One region of the Streptomonospora salina genome, then DNA from elsewhere that is predicted to be linked to it. Evidence: riboswitches for the same ligand, from Rfam matches in the RefSeq annotation. Region 1 holds a riboswitch; each other region holds the start of a gene.
What was found. A riboswitch is a leader RNA that binds a small molecule or an ion and turns the genes downstream of it on or off. The one in region 1 is predicted to bind cobalamin.

Region 1 (5,557 bases):
GACCGTGGCGCCGCGCGCCTTCGCCAGTTGGACCAGCAGCAGCCCGGTACCGCCCGCGGCGGCGTGCACCAGCACGGTCTCGCCGGGTTGGACCGCGTAGGTCGCGTGGGTCAGGTAGTGCGCGGTCATGCCCTGCAGCAGGGTGGCGGCGGCCTGCTCGGCGGTGACGCCGTCGGGCACGGGGACCAGCCGCTGCACCGGAACCACGGCCTGGTCGGCGTAGCCGCCGGGCAGCATGGCCCAGGCGACCCGGGCGCCTGCGGCGAACTCGGTGACGCCGGGCCCGACGGCGGCGACGCGGCCGGCCGCCTCGACCCCCGGGGTGAAGGGGGTGGGCACCGAGTAGGCGCCGCTGCGCTGGTAGACGTCGATGAAGTTGACGCCGCGGGCGTCGACGTCGACCAGCACCTCGCCGGCCCCCGGATCGGGTGTGTCGATGTCGGCGAGGCGCATGGCCTCGGGGCCGCCCTGCTCTTCGATGACGATGGCGCGCATGCCTGACCTCTCTGAGTGCTGCGTCATGGGGCTTGTCCGTGCAGGTGCTGCCGGCCTGCACAGGACCAGGCTAGGTCGCGAACACCGCCCTCGGCCGCCCCGGTCCTCAGGCGGTGTCGGCCGCCGTGCCTCCGGTTTCCGGGCCGCCGAGGCGCTGGAGCTCGAAGCGGTGGAACCCGACCATCGGCGTGTCCTCTTCGCTGCCGGTGCGCTTGAGCCGGATCCCCGTCCTGCGCGGCCGCTCCTCGGTCGCGTCGTCGGGCAGCGGGTCGGGGTCGACGGCTTCGAGCGCGTGTTCGCCGTTGACCCACAGGTCGAGGTCCATGGTCCCGGCGTCCTCGTCGGGTTCGCAGGTCAGCGTCACCGTGTTGAGGACGGGATCCGCGTCGTCGCCGTCCTCCAAGGGGGAGGAGTCCTCCGGCCGCGGGACGTAGCCGTCGACCTCGTCGGTCGAGGCCAGCGCCGCCTCCCCGGCGGGGCCGCCGTCGCGCCGGAGTTCGGCGCCGCCGCCGTCGAACCGGACCAGCGCCTCGTAGGAGGTGCTCTCGTCCTCGTCGTCGGCCTCCTGGAGGTGGCACCAGACACCGAACTCGCTGTAGTCGGGGCCGGCGAGCACTTCGACGTCGGCTTCGACCCGGGCGGCTTCGGGGAATTCGCCCTCGTAGGGCGGGGTGTCGCCGATGGTGCCCCCGAAGTCGTTGGTCTCGGAGATGCGCAGGATCAGCCCGTGGTCGGGGTGGTAGGCCCGCTCCAGGTACTCGTCGTCGGATTCGTACTCGTCGACGTCCCAGCCGTTGGTGGCGAAGTCGTCCTGGTAGACGAGGGTGCCGTCGGGCGGCCCGCCGCCGAGTAGCAGTGCGGAGCCGATCACACCGCCCGCCACCAGTACCAGCACGGTCGCCGCGGCGCCCAGGAGCATGCCGGTGCGGCGCCTCCTGCGGGGCGCGGGGCCGCCGGGAGTGCCCCCGCCGCCCGGACCGCCCGGACCGCCGGGCGTCGCGGGGCCGCCGTAGCCCGCGGCCGGCTGCCCGTAGGGCGGCGAGACCGGTCCCGGCCCGTAGGGCTGCTGCCGGGGACCCGGCTGCGGCCCCTGCGGTCCCGGGGGGCCGGGCGGGGCCTGCGGTCCCGACGGGCCGTACTGGGGCTGGGGGCCGGACGGGTGGCCGTAGGGCTGCTGCTGTGGTCCGGCCGGGGGGAAGCCGCCGGGCGGCGCGTATCCCGCCTCGGCGCCCGGCGGGGGGCCGTGCGGCGGCTGCCACTGCGGACCGGGCGGAGGCGGCTGCGGCCCGGGTCCGCCGGCGGACCCGGGCCCGTACGGGGCCTGCGGACCCGACGCGGGACCGTCCTCCTGGGGGTAGGGCCGGGTGGCCGGTGCCGGGGATGCGGTGTCGGGCTGCTGCGGGTGGGGGGCCGGTTCGGTCGGGACCGCGTCGGTTCCGGGAGCGGCCGCGTCCCCGCCGTTCCCGGATCCGGAACCGGGCTCCGCGCCGTCGGCGGCTTCCGCCGCGGCGGCGCCGGTCGGCGCCCCGCCGGCCGCGCCCGCGGCCGCCGCGGTGGACGGCGGTGTCCAGGACTCGACCACCGTGTCGCCGGCGATCGCCTCCGCTTCGGCCGGGTCGTCCTGGCCCACCAGCATGGTCATCAGCTGCTGCGCGGTGGGCCGGTTGCGCGGGTCCTTGTCCAGTGCGCTGCGGATCAGGCCGGTCAGCTGCGCGTCCAGGCCTTCCAGGTCGGCCTCGCCGGAACTGATGAGGTGCAGCACCGCGGGGACCGTCTGCGCGTCGAACGGCGCCTTGCCGGTGCCGGCATAGGCGACGAGGCAGCCCCAGGAGAAGATGTCGGAGGCCGGGGTGATCTCGCCGCCGGCGATCAGCTCGGGCGCCAGGTAGGAGGGTGTGCCCATCAGCTGGCTGGAGCGGGTGACCGCGCTCTCGTCGTCCATGGCCCGGGCGATACCGAAGTCGATCACCTTGGGGCCCACCGCCGAGAGCAGCACATTTCCGGGTTTGAGGTCGCGGTGGACGACGCCGGCGCGGTGGATGGCGGTCAGCGCCGCCGCGACCCCCAGGGCGAGGCTCTCCAGCGTTCCCCCGGCCATGGGGCCGTCGGCGGTGACGGACTGGGCCAGGTTGGGGCCGGGAACGTACTCCGAGACGATGAACAGCGGATCGCCGTCGAGGCGGGCGTCGAGGACGCCGGCGGTGGAGAACCGGGCGACTTTGCGGGCGGATTCGACTTCGCGCGCGAACCGGCGGCGGAAGTCGGAGTCGTCGGTCAAGTCGGGGTGGATCAGCTTGACGGCGACCTGCCGGTCGGCGGAGTCGCGGGCCAGGTAGACGGTGCCCATGCCGCCCCGCCCCAGTCTGCCCTCGATGCGGTAGTCGCCGAGCTCCTGGGGGTCGCCGGTGCGCAGGGGTTTGGCGCGCTCGTGCCCGTTGTCCGTCACAGTGCTGAGTTCCTTAGGCCAGGGGGAATTCGCGTCATAGCGTACAGACGCCCGGAGCGGGCGTGTCGGAGCCGATTGCCGGGCTTCGTCGAGCTTGGGGCGGGTGCATGTCGATTTTAGACAGGCCGCGCCGCATCCGGGTTCCGCATACTCCGGATATCGGCTATCGTTAGAACACGTGTTCGAATCCAGGGTCTGTCCTTCCCCGCAGGCCGGAGCCTCCCGCGGGAGGCCGCAGCTGAGGGGAGTGTCGCCAGTGGGCCACGTCTACGGTGTGCCGGTCGCCGTCACCGAGCGCGAAGGACGGCCGGTGCGCTTCGTATGGGACCGCCGCGTCTACAACGTCCGCCACGTCGTCGACCACTGGATCACCCTGCGCTCCGACTGGTCGCGCGCGACCCGGGGCAACTTGCCCCAGCGCGCCCATTGGCGGGTCGAGGCGGGATCGACCCGTGCCCGGGGGGTGTACGAACTCCAGCACGACTCCGCCTCCGACGCGTGGCTGCTGGCCCGCGTCTGGGACTGATCCGGCCGGGCGCCGGTCCGGTACCGGAACCGAACCGGCGCCCGGTGTCCGCATCCGGCCGCCGCCCGCGGTACCCGGTCGCCTGCTCGAACTCCCGGCCGATCTCCCGCACCCGGTGGACGATGCGGGTGCGCTCGGCCTCGGCGCGGGCTGCGTCGGAGCCGGCGAGTGTGCGGCCCTCCGCGATGCCGCCGGCCAGGCCGGGTTCGAGCCGGTCGCGCGCACGGTCCAGCGGGAGGGGGACCGGCGCGGTGTCGACCCCCCAAGCGCGCGGCGGCGGGCGGATCGCGCCGGGGAGGCAGGGTGCGGTGCGCACCGGCCGACGCGGTGGGGACGGTCCGGGGGCGGTATGAGACTCTTGGGAGCGGTGCCGGCGCTGGGCGGATCCGGCCGCACACCCTGCGGTCGAGCCCCCAGCACGCAGGAACCCGGTGCGAATCCGGGGCGGTCCCGCCACTGTGACCGGGGAGCGGCCCGCAACGAGCGCCACTGCCGGACGTCGTCCGGTGGGAAGGCGGCGGGCGAGCGGTGATCCGGAAGCCAGGAGACTGCGCGGCACCGGGCACGACCCCTATGGGCGCGGATTCCCGAGGAAGGACTGACCTGCGTGAGCGCTCCTGCTCGCTACCCGTTCAGCGCGGTCGTCGGAATGGACGACCTGAAACTCGCGCTGCTGATCAACGCCGTCTCGCCGGACGTCGGCGGCGTCCTGGTGCGCGGTGAGAAGGGCACCGCCAAGTCGACCGTCGTGCGCGCGCTCGCGTCGCTGCTGCCCGACCTCGACGTGGTCCAGGACTGCCGGTTCGGCTGCGACCCCGCCGCCCCCGACCCCCAGTGCCCCGACGGTCCCCACAGCGACTCCGCGGTGCCCGCCGAGCGCGAGGCGAAGCTGGTGGAGCTTCCGGTGGGCGCCAGCGAAGACCGGCTGGTGGGCTCGCTGGACATCGAACGGGCCCTCACCGAAGGCGTCAAGGCCTTCGAACCCGGTCTGCTCGCCGAGGCCCACCGCGGCGTCCTCTACGTCGACGAAGTCAACCTGCTGCACGACCACCTGGTCGACCTGCTGCTGGACGCCGCCGCCATGGGCACCTCCCACGTCGAGCGCGAGGGGGTCTCGGTGCGCCACGCCGCGCGGTTCCTGCTCGTGGGGACGATGAACCCCGAGGAGGGCGAGCTGCGTCCGCAACTGCTGGACCGGTTCGGCCTGACCGTGGAGGTGGCCGCCACCCGCGACCCGCAGTTGCGCGCCGACGTCGTGCGGCGCCGGCTCGCGTTCGAGGCCGACCCCGAGGGCTTCGCCGCGGGCTACGCCGACGACGAGGCGGAGCTGGCCGGCCGCATCCGCGCCGCTCGCAAGCGCCTGCCCGGGGTTGCGCTGACCGACTCCGCGCTGCGCCAGGTCACCGCCGTCTGCGCCGCTTTCGACGTCGACGGCCTGCGCGCCGACATCGTCACCGCCCAGGCCGCCATGGCCCTGGCCGCCTGGCACGACCACGGCGAAGTCACCGCCGACGACGTGCGCGACGCCGCCCGCCTGGCTCTGCCGCACCGGCGCAGGCGCGATCCCTTCGACGCGCCCGACCTCGACGAGGACCGGCTCCAGGAGGCCCTGGATCAGGCGGGTGATGCGGACCCAAAAGACCCGGGTGAGCCGGACGGCTCCGACGGCGACCCCGGCGGCGGGGACGACGGCGGCAGCGACGACGGCAGCGATGGCGGCAGCGATGGCGGCGGTGGGGCCGACGGCCCCGATTCGAGCGCGCCGCCGGAGGAATCGTCCGACACGGACACCGGCGGCGGGCCGGAGCGGGACCGCCCCGAGCCCGGCGACGGCGACCATGATCCGTCCGGCCCCGAACGGCCCGCCGGGTCCGGGCCGGGGGCCGAGGACGACACCGGATCGGGCGACGAGCAGTCGCCGCCCCGCCCGCAGGACCCCGGCCAGGGGAGCCGGTCGGAGGCCGGCGACACCTACCGCCCCCGCCTGTTCAGCCTTAGCGGTGTCGGCGAGGGCGCACCCGGCCGCCGCTCGCGCGCCGAGACCCCCTACGGCCGCACCTCCGGCGCGCGGGTGCCGCGCGCGTCGGTGC
Region 2 (5,557 bases), 2.3 Mb from region 1:
GTGGCGGATCTTCCCGGCGCGCTGCAGGTCGGTCAGAGCGGACAGGGTCTCCTCGTCGCTGGTGTCGGGGTCCCAGCGGTGGATCTGGTAAAGGTCCACGTGGTCGACACCCAGGCGGCGCAAGCTGCCGTCCAGCGCGGTGGTCAGCCAGCGGCGCGACGCGCCCCGGCGGTTGCGGTCCTCGCCCATGGGCAGGCCCGCCTTCGTGGCGAGCACGATGTCGTCGCGGCGGCCGGCGATGGCTGTGCCGACCAGTTCCTCGGATTCGCCGCGGCTGTACACGTCGGCGGTGTCGACGAGGTTGATCCCGCCCTCAAGGGCGGCGTCGACGATGGCGGTGACCTCCTCCTGAGTGGTGCTTCCGATCGCGCCGAAGTTCATCGTGCCCAGCGCGAGCGAGCTGACCTGCACACCGGTGCGGCCCAAGGTGCGGTACTGCATGGCCGATCTCCTCCGTCGAAGGTGAAGCGGGATGGCGGCGCGTGGGGGCCACGCGCCGCTTGGCGGATGCGCTCCTGCTCTGCCATCATGAACAAGCGGAACGCTGTTCCGGAAAACTATACGGAACACTGTTCCGTTTGGCAAGGCGGTCGGTTGCGAGAGGGGCGCTGTGAACGACGACGACACGGGAACGCGGCAGGCGGCCCGGGGCAAGCGGGCCGACGCCCGCCGCAACGAGGGCGCGCTGCTCGACGCGGCCGCCGCGGTCTTCGCCGCCTCGGGCGTCGAGGCGCCGGTACGGGACATCGCGGCCCGGGCCGGCGTCGGGACGGGCACGATCTACCGCCACTTCCCCACGCGGGCCGACCTGATCATCGCCGTCTACCGGCACCAGGTCGAGGCGTGCGCCGAGGCCGGACCGGACCTGCTGGAGAACGGTCCGACCCCCTACGCCGCGCTGGGGCGATGGATCGATCTCTTCGTGGACTTCCTCGTCACCAAGCACGGTCTCGCCGCGGCGCTGCGCTCCGACAACACCGCGTTCGAGGAGCTGCACACCTATTTCCTGGACCGCCTCCTGCCCGTGTGCGCCCGGCTCCTCGCCGCCGCGGCCGAAGCCGGGGAGATCCGCTCCGACATCGGCGCCTACGAGCTCATGCGCGGGGTCGGCAACATCTGCATCAGCGCGGAGGAGGACTCCCGCTACGACGCGCGCCGCGTGGTCGAGCTCCTCATCGCGGGGCTGCGCCGGCCGGATCGGTGAGCGGCCGGGGCAGCCGCCCCGTCCCCGATGGGAAAAGCCGCCGATTCCCGCAGGCAGCAGCGGGGCGCCCCGGATCCGGGAGGCGCGGGTACGGCGTGCTAGCGTCGAAAAAGCCGTGGTGAACGGGAATCCGGTGGGAAACCGGATGCGGCCCTCGCCACTGTGATCGGGAGCGCTGTGTCGTTCGTTCGGCGAACGAGCCACTGGGGTCCGAGCCCCGGGAAGGCATGATGCGGCGCGTTTCCCCGTCAGCCAGGAGACCGGCCACGGCACCGCACGACCCGATTCCACGAGGACCTGGAAATGGCGGTCTCGCCCATGACCCGTGTTTCAGCACGTCCGCTCCGCGCCGCGGGCGCCTTCGCCGGCGCCCTCCTGCTCGCCGGCTGCGGCGCACCCGCCCCCGAACAGCCGGCGGGAGAAGACGCCACCACCCGCACCAACTGCGGTATCGACGTCGCCGTGGACGCGCCGCCCGAGCGCGTCTACGCCGCATACCAGCCCGGCATCGAGGTCGCCCACGCCCTCGGCCTCAGCGACCGCCTGGTGGGAACCGCGTTCCTGGACGCCCAGGTGCTGGACGAATACGCCGACGAGCAGGCCGCGACCGACTACGTGCCCACCCTCCCGAGCAGGGAAGGGCTGCTGGAGACCGAACCCGGCTTCGTGATCTCCGGATTCAACGGCTTCTTCGCCGAGAACGGCTCCGACCGCTCGGTCGGTACCCGCGCCGGCCTGCGCGAGCTCGGCGTGCAGAGCTGGATCCTGAGCCCGCTGTGCCCCAGCGAGGACGGCCTCACCGACCGGGCGATCGACCCGGCGTCCGTCACGGTCGACAGCGTCTACCGGGACCTGCGCGACCTCGGCGCCCTGTTCGGCGCCGAGGACGACGCCGAACAGGTGATCAGCGACATGCGGGAGCGCATCGCCGCCGTGCAGGAGCAGGTCGAAGGAGCTCCGCAACCGTCCGTGGCGATCGTGTCCCCCGGCGACGACGGCGGCTACCGCGTGGCGGGCGGGATCGACTTCAGCACCCGGATCATCGAACACGCGGGCGGCGCGAACGCCTTCGCCGACCTGACCGAGAAGCGCAACATCGAGGTCGGCGCGGAGGAGATCGTCGCACGCGACCCCGACGTCATCCTCACCAGCGCCTGCTGCGACGCCGGGATGACCGAGCAGGACGCCGAGAGCGACGTCGACGCGATCACCGCGGATCCCGCGCTGGAGGGCGTCACGGCCGTCGCCGACGACGAGGTCCACCCGTTCCTGTTCGCCGACCGGTCGGCCGGGGTCCGGGCGGCCCACAGCATCGAGCTCGTGGCCTCCCGCATCCACCCGGACCTGGTCGAACGTTGACCGCGGCCGGTGCGACCGCCCCTCCCACGACCGCAGGCACGACCGGCAGCCTTCCGCGAACCGCGCCCGGCGCAGGCCTGCTCCCCGGAGGAGCGTCGAAGACGGCCGGCATGGCGCTGGCCGCCCTCCTGCTGGCGGCCGCGTGCGCCGCGTCGATCCTCACAGGCAACTACGCCGTCTCCGCGGCCGACGCCGTCTCGGCCCTGACCGCACCCTCCGGCGGCGAAACCGACCGGATCGTGTGGCACGTACGCGTGCCGAGGACCGCCACCGGGCTGCTCGCCGGAATCGGGCTCGGCGTCGCGGGCGCCCTCATGCAGGGGCTGACCCGCAACCCGCTGGCGGGACCGGGGATCCTCGGCGTCAACGCCGGCGCCGCGTTCGCCGTCGTGGTCGCCATGGCCGTGCTGAACGTCAGCGCCCTCACCGGCTACCTGTGGTTCTCCTTCGCGGGAGCCGCACTGGCGGCGGTCTTCGTCTACGCCCTCGGTTCGCTCGGCACCGCCGGCGCGACACCGGTGAAGCTCGCGCTGGCCGGCGCGGCGCTCAGCGCCATGGTCGGTTCCGCGACCACCGCCCTCACCCTCCTCGACCCCTCGGCCCTCGACGACTTCCGGTTCTGGACCGTCGGTTCGCTCACCCGCGCCGACACCGCCGACCTCGCCACCGTCGCGCCCGCGACACTGGCCGGCCTCTGCCTGGCGGCGGCCGTCGGCCGCGACCTCAACGCGGTCGCCCTCGGCGAGGACATGGCCCGCAGCCTCGGCACCCGGCTGGTGGCGACGCGGGTTCTGGCCGCCCTCGCCGTCGTGCTGCTGGCGGGATCCGCCACGGCGATCGCCGGGCCGGTCGCCTTCGTCGGCCTCGTCGTGCCCCACATCGCGCGGGCGTTCACCGGCCCCGACCACCGCTGGATCATGCCGTGGTGCGTGCTGCTGGCACCGGCCCTCCTACTGGCGGCCGACGTGCTGGGCAGGGTGCTGATCCGGCCCGAACAGCTGCAGGTGGGCATCGTCACCGGACTGATCGGCGCCCCCTTCTTCATCCACCTGGTCCGCAAGCGGAAGGTGGCGCAGCTGTGATCGCCGGAGACCGCGACGCGTTCCTCCTGCGCAGCCCGCGGGCCGCCGTCGTGTTCCGGCTCGGGCGCCGGTCGACGGCACTGGCGGCGGCCGCCTGGCTGCTCGCCTGCGGCGCGGCCCTGCTGTCGCTGACCCTGGGCCAGTACGACATCGGGGCCACCGGCGTGCTGCGGGTCCTGGGCGGGGGCGGCACCCTCATCGAATACGACGTCGTCGTGGGAAACCGGCTGCCGCGCGCGCTCACCGGTCTCGGCGTGGGGGCGGCCTTCGCGCTGTCCGGAGCGATCCTGCAGCGCATCGCCGCCAACCCCCTGGTCAGCCCGGACGTGATCGGCGTGAACTCCGGAGCGGCCTTCGGGGCCCTGACCGTGCTGACCGTGTTCGGCGGCACGGGCCTGCACACCGCGGCGGGCGCGCTCGCCGGAGCGGCGGCGACCGCCGCCGCGATCTTCACGCTGTCGGCCAAGCGGGGCGTGAGCGGGTACCGGCTCGTGCTGGTCGGTATCGGGGTCGCGGCGATGCTGACCTCGGCCGTGTCCTTCCTGCTCACCCGGGCGGACTACCACAGCATGCAGGCCGCGGCCGCGTGGCTGACCGGAAGCCTCGCCAACCGCGGCGGCCTGCACGTCGCGATCATCGCCGCCACCCTCGCGGTCGCCGTTCCCGTACTGGTCGTACTGGCGCGCCAGGTGCGGCTGCTCGAACTCGGCGACGACCTGGCCATGACGCTGTCCGGGCGCGCGGGCGGCAGCAGACTCGCCCTGGTCGCCGTCGCCGTGGTGCTGGCCGCGATGGCGACCGCGGCAGCGGGCCCCATCGGGTTCGTCGCGCTCGTGGCGCCGCAGATCGTCCGCAGGATGCTGCCCGGCCGCGGACCCGTCCTCGCCGCCACGGCGGCGCTCGGCGCCCTGCTCGTGGTCGCCGCCGACCTCGCCGCCCGGACGCTGTTCACCCCGGCGGAGCTGCCCGTCGGAGTGATGACCGGCGTTCTGGGAGCACCGGTGCTGCTGTACCTCCTCGCCCGCGCCAACCGGATCGGACACACAGGATGACCCGCCCGCCGACCGAAGAGACCACGCTGACCGCCGCCGACCTCAGCCTCGGCTACCGCGGGGCCCCCGTCGTCGACCGGGTCTCGGTGACACTGCCGCCCGGGCAGGTCACGGTAGTCGTCGGGCCGAACGGCTGCGGGAAGTCGACCCTGCTGCGCGGGTTCGCCCGGCTGCTGAAACCGCGCGGCGGCGCCGTGCTGCTGGCCGGCTCCGACATCTCCCGGATGCCCGCCGCCGACCTCGCCCGCCGGCTCGGGCTGCTCCCGCAGCAGCCCGTGGCCCCGGACGGCATCACGGCCGCCGACCTCGTCGCGCGGGGACGCCACCCGCACCAGCGGTGGTTCCGCCAGTTCAGCGACGCCGACGCCGCGGCGATCTCCGCGGCGATGGCCGCGACCGGCGTGACCGAGCTCGCCGACCGGCCGATCGACGAACTCTCCGGAGGCCAGCGGCAACGGGTGTGGATCGCGCTGGCGCTCGCCCAAGACCCCGGCGTGCTGCTCCTCGACGAACCGACGACCTACCTGGACCTGGCGCACCAGATCGAGGTGCTGGAGCTGCTCACCGACGCGGACACGCGGTCCGGCCGCACCGTCGTGCTCGTGCTGCACGACCTCGACCTCGCCGGACGCTACGCCGACCACCTCGTCGTCATGAAGGACGGCGGGATCGTCGCGCAGGGACCGCCCGCCGAGGTCGTCACCGCCGAGACCGTGGAGGAGGTGTTCTCGCTGCCGTGCGCGGTGATGAGCGATCCGCTCACCGGGACGCCGATCGTGCTGCCCCGGCCCCGCCGGTAGTGCGGCCGCGAGCCGCGAGCCGCGAGCCGCGGGTCGACGGCCGCTCGGCGGCGCACCGGA
Region 3 (5,557 bases), 550 kb from region 1:
GGTGTCGGCCAGCGCGTCCACCGCCGCGCGGTCGTGGCTGAGCAGCAGCACGGCCAACCCGGTTTCGGCGAGGCCGCGCACCGTGCCGATGACGCTGAGTTTCGTCGCCGCGTCCAGTCCGGTGGTGGGTTCGTCCAATACGAGCAGGCGCGGGCGGCACACGAGTGTCTGGGCGAGCGCGACGCGCTGCCGCTGTCCGCCGGAGAAGCGGTGCGGGAACCGGCGGAGGGTGTCGGTGTCGGCCGGCAGGGCGGCCGTGCGCAGCGCCTCCAGGGACGCGGACCGCAGAGCGGCGGCACGCGCGCGGCCCCGGCCGCCGGGCGGATCGTGGATCGCGGCCAGTTCCCGCAGGACCGAACCCACGCGCCGGGCCGGGTTCAGCGCGGCGGCCGAGTCCTGCGGCAGGTAGGCGACGGTGCCGCCGCGCAGCCGCTCCAGGTCCCGCTCGGATGCGCGGTACCCGCCGTCGACCACGTCCACGCCGTCGACCCGGATCCGGCCCGAGACGGCGGCCGCACGCGGCCACTCCCCCAGCAGCGCACGCGCGGTGGTGGTCTTGCCGCTGCCGGAGGGCCCCACCAGGGCGGTCACCGCGCCGGCGGCGGCGGTCAACGAGGCGCCCTCCACGAGCGGCCGCCCGTCCACGCACACCCTCAGGCCCTGCGCTTCGGCGACCGGTTCGGACCGGTCCATGTCCACTCCCTTCTCGGTCCCGGCTGCGTCCGGGCGCGGATCGCGCGGTCCCACAGCAGGTTCAGCCCCACGGTGAAAGAGACGAGCATCGCCACCGGCGCCAGCGGGGCGAGCGGCTGCACGGTCAGGCCCGTGCGGTTGTGCGCGACGGCCACGGCCCAGTCCGGTGCCGTGGGCCCGGGGCCGAGGCCGAGGAAGTTGGCCGATGCGACCAGCGCGATCGCAGCGGTGATCCGGGTGCCCGTGTCGGCGGCGACGGGACGCAGAACGCGCCTGCCGACGTAGCCGAAGTAGAGGCGGGCGCGGCTCTCCCCCTGCAGCCGCATGGCCTGGAACACCGGTGCGCTCACCGCGTCCAGCGCCGCCGCCCGGACCAGGCGCGCCACGCCCGGCGCGTTGGTGACGGCGACCACGGCGGCGATCACTGCGGCCTGCGACGACCACCACACCGCGACGACGCTGATCATCAGGAGCGAGGGCACGCCCATCACGACGTCGAGCGGGCGCAGCAGCGCCGCGTCCGCCCAGCCGCGGCGGGCGGCGGCCGCCGCGAGGCCGATCGCGCCGCCGACGGCGTAGGCGAGCGCGACCGCGGCCAGCGACACGGCCAGGACCGAGCGGCCGCCCAGCAGCAGCTGGGTGAGCACGTCGCGGCCCAGCCGGTCGGTTCCGAGCGGGTAGCCGCCGCCGGGCGCGGCGAACGGCGGCCCCGGATCGGCCGCGACCAGCGGTGCCAGCAGCGGTCCGGCCAGCCCGGTCGCAGCGGGTACCAGGACCATGGCGAGGGGGAGCGCCGCGCGCCGCCGCATCACCGGCGCACCTGCTCGATCCGCGGCACGAGCCGCCGGGAGACCAGCTCGGCCGCCTGGTTGAGGGCGATCGTCACCGCGCCGAGAACGAAGACGTACCCCTGGACCACGGGAACGTCGCGCATGGCGACCGCGTCGACGACTCCCCCCGCGACTCCGGGGACCGCGAACACGACCTCCACGACCAGCACTCCCGAGAACAGGTTGTCTCCGACGCGCGCCAGCTCCTCGGATGCGGGGGCGAGGGCGTTGGGAGCGACATGGCGCAGCAGCAGCCGGCGGCGCCCCACACCGAGGCGGCGGGCGTGGGCGGCGTATTCGCTGCGCATGGCATCGGCGGTGCCCGCGCGCACCTGGCGGACGAGCAGCGCCGCGACCCGGCACAGCAGGACCGCGACGGGCAGCACCAGCAGTAGCGGGTCGGTGAGCAGCCGCCAGCCGTCGGCGCCCATCGCGGTGGCGGGAAGCAGGCGCACCTGCAGGGACAGCCCCAGGACCAGCAGCATCGCCAGCGCGAAGTCGGGGATGGAGTACAGCACAAGGGTGGCCGTGGTCACGGCCCGGTCCAGGCGGCCGCCCTCCCCGGCCCCGGCGGCCAGGCCGAGGGCCGCGGCCAGGGGCACCAGCAGCGCCACCGTCGCGGCGGCCAGGATGAGGGTGGGCGGCAGGGATCGGGCCACCAGGTCGGTGACCGGCCGGCCCGAGATCAGCGAGGTTCCGAGGTCGCCGGTGAGCAGGTCCTGCCACCACTGGAGGAACCGGATCGTCGGCGGCTCGTCCAGGCCCATCCGGGCGCGGATCTCCGCCGCCTGCTGCGGGGTGTAGTCCTCGCCGAGGACCGCCTCGGCTGCGTCGCCGGGCAGCGCCTCGGTCGCGGTGAACACCAGCACCGACAGGGCGAGCAGCTGCGCGGCGGCCACGCCGAGGCGGCCGAGGGCGGCCCGTGCCGTCACTCCAACCAGACCCGGTCGAACCTCGCCCAGTCGGCGGTGTTGGGCGGCGCGTCCCGCTCGACACCGCGCAGGGACGCGGCGGTGGCGTTGATCCACTCGGTGTAGCCCCACACGATCAGGCCGCCGTCGTCGTGGAGCTCCTGCTGGAGCTCGTGGTAGCGGCGGGTGCGCTCCTGCTCGTCGGCGGTGGCCTGGGCCCGGGCGAACGCTTCGTCGAACCCCGCGCGCTTCCAGCCGGTGACGTTCTGGGGTGCGTCGCTGACCATGCGCAGCGCGAGGTGGTTGGGGATGGGCATCGACCCGGACCGGTAGGAGGCGAACACGCCCTGGTCCAGGATGTCGCTGAAGTAGGTGTCCTGGTTGCCCACGCGCACGTCGACGGTGGCCCCGGCCTCGGCGGCCTGTTCGGCGAAGAGGGTGGCGGCGTCGACGAAGCCGGGCGCGGCCTCGGAGGTGTCGAGCGCGACCTCCAGGTCCTGGGCGCCGGCCTCGCGCAGCAGGCGGCGCGCCCGGTCCAGGTCGCGTCCGCGCTGGGGCAGGTCGTCGTCGAAGTACCGGTATCCGCTGCCGAAGACGTCGTTGCCGACCCGCGCGGTTCCGGCGGAGACGACATCCACCAAGCGCTCGCGGTCCACCAGCAGCCGGAACGCCTTGCGTACCCGCGGGTCGTCGAACGGCGCCCGGTCGGTCTTCATCGCCATGGCGGCCATCCCGCTGTTGGGGGTGCGCACCACGGTGACATCGGGGTTGTCCTCGTTCGAGCGGGCGAAGGTGGCCGACATGTCGTGGATGTACTCGCCTTGCCCGCCGAGCAGGGCGTTGCCGCGCGCTTCGGACTCGGCGGAGAGGATCTCCAGTTCCCCGATGCGCGCCCCGCCGTCCCAGTGGTCGCCGAACCGCTCCGCGCGCATCGACCGGCCGGCCTCGAAGGAGGCGAGAGTGAACGCTCCCGACCCCACTGCGTCGGTGGCGGGGTCGCGGTCGTCGAAGTCGGCCGGGACGATGTGCATGCCGGTACCGGCGAGAAGCGCGGGCAGCTCGTAGGTGGGCGAGGTCAGCCGCAGCTCGACCGTGCGCTCCTCCACCGCTCGGGAGTTGCCCAGGTCGACCCGGGCCAGCAGGGTGCGGCCGTTGCGCGGGGTGTCGGCGGGGGCCGTGATGCGCGCGTAGCTGGCCAGCACGTCGTCGGCGGTCACCGTGCGGCCGTCGTGGAATCGGGCGGCGCGCAGCCGGAACCGCCACCGGGCGCCGCCCTCGTCGACCGTCCAGTCCTCGGCGAGCTGGCCGCGCGGCGACATGTCGGCGTTGAACTGGGTCAGCTTCTCGTACAGCGCCTTGTGCCGGGCCTGGTCGATGAACAGCGGCTGGACGTGCGGATCCATCGACTCGTTGGCGCCTCCGCCCGCGAAGAGCGCGCGGACCCGGCCGCCGCTTCGGGGCCGTTCCGGGGCCGGATCACCGGAGCATCCGCCGAGCAGGACCGCGCCGGCGCCGAGCGCTCCCAGGCCCAGCGCCGCCCGGCGTGTCGTTTCTATCGGCATGAGGGCGCCACCTCCGGTACGCCGCAGGGTGTGTGCGCGCAAGCGGGGGCGGTGCGGGCGCGGTGGCCGCGCACCGCCGGACATGCTGCTGGCAGGATCACGTCGCCTTTCCTCGGGCGGTCGGGGCCCGCCGTCGGCAGGCGGGCGCGGGAATACGACCGGGGCGGTATCAGCGCAGGCGGAGGGGCGCCGACCGCGCGGCGACGCGTCGGCGACCGTGGTGTCCGTGCATGGGCGATGCCCGTCCTCCCTGGGGTGATCCGCCCCGGCTCGTGAGGCACGACGACGTGAGTCTCCTGGCTCGCGGGTCTGCGCCGGGACCCCGGCCTTCCCGCCCCGCACGGGGCAGTGGCCGTCTTGCAGGGCCGGCTCGCCGCTCACAGTGGCGGTACCGCGCCGGATTCGCACCGGCCTTCCTCGGTTCGCCGTCGTGATCGTTCGACCGCAATCCTGACATATCCCGGTCGCGCATCCGATGCGTCCCCGCGCCGGCGGGCGCGGGGCCCGGCGGCAGCGACGGTCCCGCCAACAGTCTCCGCACGGGATCCGCCCGAAAGCGCCGAAAACAGCCCTGCGGCCCGCGGTTCCATCGGGATGTTCCGTTTACCCGGGAACGATCACGGCTAGGAATCGGACATGATCGGACAGTCACCGGACCCGGTCCTCATCCGGAACGTGCGCATCTTCGACGGCGTCGACCAGGAACTGCGCCACGGCCACGTCCTCCTCAAGGACCGCAGGATCGCCAGGGTGTTCCTCGCCCCGGAGGAACCGCCCGCGGGGATCGAGGCCGCGGTCGTCGACGGCACCCGGACCGACGGCACCTCGCGAGTGCTGATGCCGGGGCTGATCGACGCCCACGCCCACGTCATGCTGGCCGGGAGCACGCAGGAGCAGCTCCTGCTGGGCGGCGCCGGGCTTGCCTATTACAACGGACTGGCCGAGGCCCGGGCCATGCTCATGCGCGGCTTCACCACCGTCCGCGACATGTCCGGCGACACGGTCGACCTCAAGCGGGTGCTGGATTCCGGAGCCTTCCCCGGGCCCCGCATCTACCCCTGCCAGGCGGGCATCTCCCAGACCTCCGGCCACGCCGACTTCGGCACCGCCTACGAGCCTCCGACCGCCCTGGGCGGGATGCCCTCGCGCGCCGAGGAGCTGGGCATGTCCCGCATCGCCGACGGACGCGACCGCGTCCTGGCCGCGGTGCGCGAGCAGCTCAAGAAGGGCGCCAGCCAGATCAAGGTCATGGCGGGAGGCGGGGTGGCCTCCGCCTACGACCCCGTGGACGTGTGCCAGTACACCCCGGACGAGCTCCGTGCCGCCGTCGAGGCCGCCGACGACTGGGGGACCTACGTCTCCGTGCACGTCTACGCGGACGCGGGCATCGAGCGCGCCGTCGAGGCAGGGGTGCGCTCGATCGAGCACGGCCACCTGGCCCAGGAGTCCGCCTTCGCCTCACTGGCGCAGCACGGCGCCTGGCTGAGCACGCAACCGTTCGTGGAGAGCGACCATTCCTACCCGAACCCGGCCTCGGCCGCGAAGAACCGGCTCGTGTGCG
Region 4 (5,557 bases), 4.0 Mb from region 1:
GGCCGCTGCCCCGAAGCCGGGGCCGGGCCTGCTCGGCGAGGCGGGTGTAGTAGTGGGCGTGCCGGTGCCGCACGGCGTCGGTCTCGCCGGCCTCGTCGGCGCGCTCCAGGCAGTAGGCGGCGACGGACTCCAAAAGCCGGTAGCGAGGCGAGGGGCGGGCTGCGGTCCCGTGCTCCGCGCCGCCTCCCGCCCGGGTTCCGGGTGCGGTCTCGGCGACCACCAGGGAGCGGTCCACCAGCCGGGAAAGCAGGTCGAGGACGTCGGCGGCGGCCACCTCGCCGCCGGAGCAGACGTCTTCGGCCGCCTCCAGGGTGCAACCGTCGGCGTGCACGGCCAATCGGCGCAGCACGGCGCGTTCGGGCTCGGGTAGCGGCTCCCAGCTCCAGTCGATCATCGCCCGCAGTGTCCGCTGCCGGGCCGGGGCGTCGCGGTTTCCGGCGGTGAGGATCCGGAACCGGTCGTCCAGCCGCGCGGCGAGCTCGCGGACTCCCAGCGACCGGACCCGCGTGGCGGCCAGCTCCAGCGCGAGAGGGATCCCGTCAAGGCGCCGGCAGATCGACGCCACTGCCGCGGCGTTGTCCGGATCGAGGGCGAATCCCGGTGCGGCGGCGGCGGTCCGGTCGACGAACAGCCGCACGGCGGGGGTGTGCTCCATGGCGTGCACGTCGGCGTCCGGGTCGGGCAGCTGCAGCGGCGGCACCGGGTACAGCAGTTCTCCGGTGATCCCTAGGGGCTCCTGCGCGGTGGCCAGGATGTGCACGTGGGGCGCCGCGGCCAAGAGGACCTGCGCCAGCTCGGCTGCCGCCTCGACCACGTGTTCGCAGTTGTCGAGGATGAGCAAGGGCCTCTCGGCCTGCAGCGCCGCCGTGAGCCGGTCGAGGGGGCCGGTGTACTCCCGGCCGGCGGCCGCCCCGACGCCGGCGTCCTCGCGGATGCCCAGCGCCGCCAGCACCGCCCCGGCCAGTGCCTGGGCCGTGTCGGTCGGGTGGTGCGCGGCCAGTTCCACGAGCCAGGTGCCGCCGGGGAAGTCTTCGGCCGCTCGGGCGGCCGTCTCGACCGCCAGCCGGGTCTTGCCCACCCCGCCCGGACCGGTGAGGGTGACCAGCCGGCCGGCCGCCAACCGGGTGCGCACGTCGGCGGTGTCGCCGTCGCGCCCCACCAGGCCGCCATCCGCCAGCAGTGGGGCGGGCAGGTTGGTCCGGGGGCGGGCGGCGGCCTGGTGGGGCGGGTCCGGCCGGAGAGCGGGATCCTGCTGCAGGACCGCCTGGTGGAGCCGGACGAGCTCGGGGCCGGGGTCCGCCCCCAGCTCCGTCCGCAGCCGCACGCGCATGCGCTCGTAGCTCGCGAGGGCGTCGCTCTGGCGGCCGGACTGGTACAGGGCGCGGATGTGGGCGCCACGCAGCCGCTCCCGGAGCGGGTGCTGCTCCACCAGCGCGTCGAGTTCGCCGGCCAGTGGCCGGTACTCGCCCAGCTCCAGGCGCGCGTCGGCGAGGTCTTCCAGCGCCGTCGTCCGCTGTTCCTCCAGGCGGGCGATCTCGGTGCGGGCGAACTCCGCGTCGGCGAAGTCGGCGTAGGCCGGGCCGCGGAAGAGCTCCAGGGCGTCGGTGAGCAGGGCGGTCCGGGCGCGGGGGGCGCCGCTGTCGCGCGCTTGGGCGGTGATCCGCGCGAACCGTCCGGCGTCCACGTGCGAGCTCTCGACGCGCAGCAGGTAGCCGGGGGTGCGCCATTCAACCAGGGCCCGGCCGCCCGGTTCGGCGTCCTCCAGGGACCGCCTCAGCTGGGAGACCTTGGCCTGCAGCGCTCCCGCCGGGTTGGCCGGCGGCTCTTCGCCCCACAGGTCGGCGACCAGCCGGTCGGCCGATACGGGCCGGCCCGCGTGCGCGAGGAGGTCGGCCAGCAGGGTCCGCACTTTCACTCCGGGCACCTGGACGGCCGTGCCCTCGTCCGTCCAGACCGCGAGCGGCCCGAGCACCCCGAATCGCATACCGGACACGCTAGGCCATGGCGGCGGGGCAGCCGACCGTAAGCCGACGGGCAGCGTCCGGTAAGCGCGGGCGAGCACGGTGGGACCGCACCGCAACGACGAAAGGAACCGCTCCGATGAACACCCACGACGCCCGGATCGCGATCATCTACTACTCCTCCACCGGCAACATGCACCGCATCGCGGAGGCGTTCGCCGAAGGAGCCGCCGACGCGGGGGCCGAGGTGCGGCTGCGCCGGGTCGCGGAGCTGGCGCCGGCGGAGGCCGTGGACGCCAACCCGGCCTGGCGCGCCCATCTGGACGCCACCGCGCACGTTCCCGAAGCCGGCCACGCCGACCTCACCTGGGCGGACGGCTACGCGTTCGGCACGCCGACCCGCTTCGGCAACATGGCGTCCCAGCTGCGGCAGTTCCTGGACACGACCGCGTCGCTGTGGGAGGCCGGGGAACTCGCCGACAAGCCGGCCACCGGGTTCACGGGGTCCTACGAGCACCACGGCGGTCAGGAGTCCACCCTGCTCTCGCTGTACCACACGATGTACCACTGGGGTGCGCTGGTGCTGCCGACCGGCTACGTCGACTACGACGCCGTCCACGCAGCGGGCGGCAACCCCTACGGGGTCAGCCAGACCGAGGCGCTTGCGGCCGAGGACCCCGCCCACGCCAAGGCGGTGCTGGTGGCCGCCCGCTCCCAGGGCGGGCGGCTGGCCCGGGCGGCTGCGGCGCTGGCCGCCGCGCACGGCCGGTAGCCGCAGGCGGCCCCCGCGCCCGGGCCGCCGCAGCGGGGTGCCCCCGGGGCGCAGAGACCCGTGCGCCCCGCGGGCGTTTCGAGCGATCCGGTGACCGCCGTCACTCCTTCCGGTGATCCGACCGGTGTTGCCTTCGGGCGGTGGAGGGCTAGTCTGGACGTGCTGGTGGTTCGTCCTCCCGCGGAACACGCCTGAGACGGCGGTCCGGGGCGGACGAGGCAAGAGGGAACCCGGTGCGAGTCCGGGACTGCCCCGCAGCGGTGAGCGGGAACGAACGCCGCCCCCGGTTCCCAGGGACCGGGCAGCACTGGACCGAGGAGTCTGGGAAGCAGGCGGCCGGTAGGACGATCCGTCCGACGGACGGAAGGTGCCCGCGAGTCCGAAGACCTGCCACCCGCACGCGCACCTGCCGGTGCGCGTCGGTCCCGAGGTCTCGCGGGAGGACCTGGCGGACGATCGGCCCGCAGGGGCGTCGCACGCGCCGCTGCTCGCTGGTCGGCCTCTGGCCGCCGCAGCCCTCGGAGCCTGCCGTCGAGCTCGCGAGGAGAGAGCGTTGACCAGCATGATCGGATCGACTGTACTGGGCTATCCCCGGATCGGACCCGACCGGGAGCTCAAGCGTGCGCTGGAGAGTTACTGGTCGGGGCGCAGCAGCGAGGCGGAGCTGCGCGAGGAGGCGCGCCGGGTCCGCACGGACACGTGGCGCACGCTCGCCGACGCCGGACTGGACTCGGTACCGGGCAACACGTTCTCGTTCTACGACCAGGTGCTGGACACCGCGGTCACGTTCGGTGCGGTGCCCCCGCGCTTCAGCGGACTGGGGCTGGGCCCCCTGGACACCTACTTCGCCATGGCGCGCGGCGCGGACTCCGCGGTGCCGCTGGAGATGACGAAGTGGTTCGACACGAACTACCACTACCTGGTGCCGGAGATCGGGCCGGACACGCGGTTCCGGCTCGCCGACCGCACCCCCGTCGAGCAGTACCGGGAGGCGCTGGAACTGGGCGTGGCGACCCGTCCGGTGCTGGTGGGGCCGGTGACGTTCCTACTGCTGTCCAAGCCCGCCGAGCAGGCGCCGGAGGGATTCCGGCCGCTGGACCGGCTGGAGGACGTCCTGGACGCCTACGCCGAACTGCTGTCGGAGCTGCGCGACGCCGGTGTGGAGTGGATCCAGCTCGACGAGCCGGCGTTCGCGGCCGACCGCTCGGAATCGGAGCTGGACGCGCTGCGGGCGGCCTACCGCAGGCTCGGCGAGCTGCGGGAGCGCCCGCGCCTCATGGCGGCGGGCTACTTCGGCGATCTCGGTGAAGGGCTCGGCGTGCTCGCCTCTTCGCCCGTCGAGGCGCTGGGGCTGGACCTGGTCGCCGGCCGGTCCGCGCTGGAGAGGCCGGCGGCGCTGTACGGCCTGCGCGACAAGACGCTGGTCGCCGGGCTGGTCGACGGCCGCAACGTCTGGCGCACCGACCTCGATGCGGCCCTGACGACAGCGGCAACGCTGCTGGGCCTGGCCGGTGAGGTGGCGGTGGGCACGTCGTGCTCGCTTCTGCACGTGCCCTACGACGTCGAGGCCGAATCCGGGATCGATCCGCAGGTGAAGTCGTGGCTGGCTTTCGCCCGGCAGAAGGTGGACGAAGTCGTCACCCTGGGCCGGGCGCTGCGCGAGGGCCGCGACGCCGTCGCCGGAGAACTGGCCGCCGCTTCCGCAGCGGTCGCCGACCGGATGCGTGCGGAGGGTGTGCGCAACCACCGCGCGCAGGAGCGGGTGGCGTCGCTGCGGCCGGAGCACGCGCGCCGCACGGACTACGAGGCCCGGCGGCGGGCCCAGGAGGAGTCGCTGCGGCTGCCGCCGCTGCCGACGACGACGATCGGCTCCTTCCCGCAGACGGCCGGGGTCCGCGAGGCCCGCGCCGCGGCGCGCACGGGCGGCATCGACCGGGCGGCCTACATCCGGCGGATGCGGGAGGAGATCGCGGGCGTCGTCGAGCTGCAGGAGCGGCTGGGTCTGGACGTCCTGGTGCACGGCGAGCCCGAGCGCAACGACATGGTGCAGTACTTCTCCGAGCACATGGAGGGTTTCGCCGCCACCGACCAGGGGTGGGTGCAGTCCTACGGTTCCCGGTGCGTGCGCCCGCCGATCCTCTTCGGCGACGTCGCGCGGCCGGAGGCGATCACCGTGGAGTGGGCCGAATACGCCCAAAGCCTGACGGACAAGCCGGTCAAGGGTATGCTCACCGGCCCGGTGACCATTCTGGCGTGGTCGTTCGTGCGCGACGACCAGCCGCTGGCCGATACGGCCGCGCAGGTGGCGCTGGCGATCCGGGACGAGGCCGGTGATCTGGAGGCGGCCGGGATCCGCGTGGTTCAGGTCGACGAACCGGCGCTGCGGGAGCTGCTGCCCCTGCGCGCGGACCACCGCCGGCAGTACCTGGACTGGGCGGTGGAGGCGTTCCGGTTGGCGACTTCCGGGGTCGCCGACTCCACGCAGATCCACACCCACCTGTGCTACTCCGAGTTCGGCGACGTGATCGACGCGATCGTCGCTTTGGACGCCGACGTGACCAGTATCGAGGCGGCGCGCTCCCGTATGGAGGTGCTCGACGACCTGAACGCGGTCGGCTTCGCCCGCGGGGTGGGGCCCGGCGTCTACGACATCCATTCGCCGCGGGTTCCCGAGGCCGAGGAGGTCGCCGATCTCCTGCGCGCCGCGCTGAAGGCCGTTCCTGCGCAGCGGCTGTGGGTCAATCCCGACTGCGGGCTCAAGACCCGCGGCTACGCCGAGGTCGAGTCGGCTCTGCACAGCATGGTCGGCGCGGCGGCAGCGGTG

Region 2: linked by a shared signal. The riboswitch ahead of HNR25_RS09570 (ABC transporter substrate-binding protein) and the one ahead of HNR25_RS19865 (putative cobaltochelatase) in region 1 are both predicted to bind cobalamin.
Region 3: linked by a shared signal. The riboswitch ahead of HNR25_RS22265 (ABC transporter substrate-binding protein) and the one ahead of HNR25_RS19865 (putative cobaltochelatase) in region 1 are both predicted to bind cobalamin.
Region 4: linked by a shared signal. The riboswitch ahead of metE (5-methyltetrahydropteroyltriglutamate--homocysteine S-methyltransferase) and the one ahead of HNR25_RS19865 (putative cobaltochelatase) in region 1 are both predicted to bind cobalamin.

Annotation. Positions count from the first base shown of each region.
Region 1 covers NZ_JACHLY010000001.1:4,381,954-4,387,510, forward strand. The annotation lists gene HNR25_RS19850 (quinone oxidoreductase family protein) at 1-495, opposite strand, end outside; gene HNR25_RS19855 (serine/threonine-protein kinase) at 602-2,941, opposite strand; gene HNR25_RS19860 (DUF6504 family protein) at 3,198-3,467, shown strand; cobalamin riboswitch at 3,889-4,018, shown strand; gene HNR25_RS19865 (putative cobaltochelatase) at 4,075-5,557, shown strand, end outside.
Region 2 covers NZ_JACHLY010000001.1:2,122,686-2,128,242, reverse strand. The annotation lists gene HNR25_RS09580 (aldo/keto reductase) at 1-441, opposite strand, end outside; gene HNR25_RS09575 (TetR/AcrR family transcriptional regulator) at 611-1,204, shown strand; cobalamin riboswitch at 1,304-1,487, shown strand; gene HNR25_RS09570 (ABC transporter substrate-binding protein) at 1,523-2,563, shown strand; gene HNR25_RS09565 (FecCD family ABC transporter permease) at 2,674-3,645, shown strand; gene HNR25_RS09560 (FecCD family ABC transporter permease) at 3,642-4,697, shown strand; gene HNR25_RS09555 (ABC transporter ATP-binding protein) at 4,694-5,497, shown strand.
Region 3 covers NZ_JACHLY010000001.1:4,928,995-4,934,551, reverse strand. The annotation lists gene HNR25_RS22280 (ABC transporter ATP-binding protein) at 1-693, opposite strand, end outside; gene HNR25_RS22275 (ABC transporter permease subunit) at 654-1,502, opposite strand; gene HNR25_RS22270 (ABC transporter permease) at 1,502-2,455, opposite strand; gene HNR25_RS22265 (ABC transporter substrate-binding protein) at 2,452-3,996, opposite strand; cobalamin riboswitch at 4,266-4,459, opposite strand; gene HNR25_RS22260 (metal-dependent hydrolase family protein) at 4,633-5,557, shown strand, end outside.
Region 4 covers NZ_JACHLY010000001.1:347,673-353,229, forward strand. The annotation lists gene HNR25_RS01640 (AfsR/SARP family transcriptional regulator) at 1-1,984, opposite strand, end outside; gene wrbA (NAD(P)H:quinone oxidoreductase) at 2,101-2,733, shown strand; cobalamin riboswitch at 2,957-3,122, shown strand; gene metE (5-methyltetrahydropteroyltriglutamate--homocysteine S-methyltransferase) at 3,296-5,557, shown strand, end outside.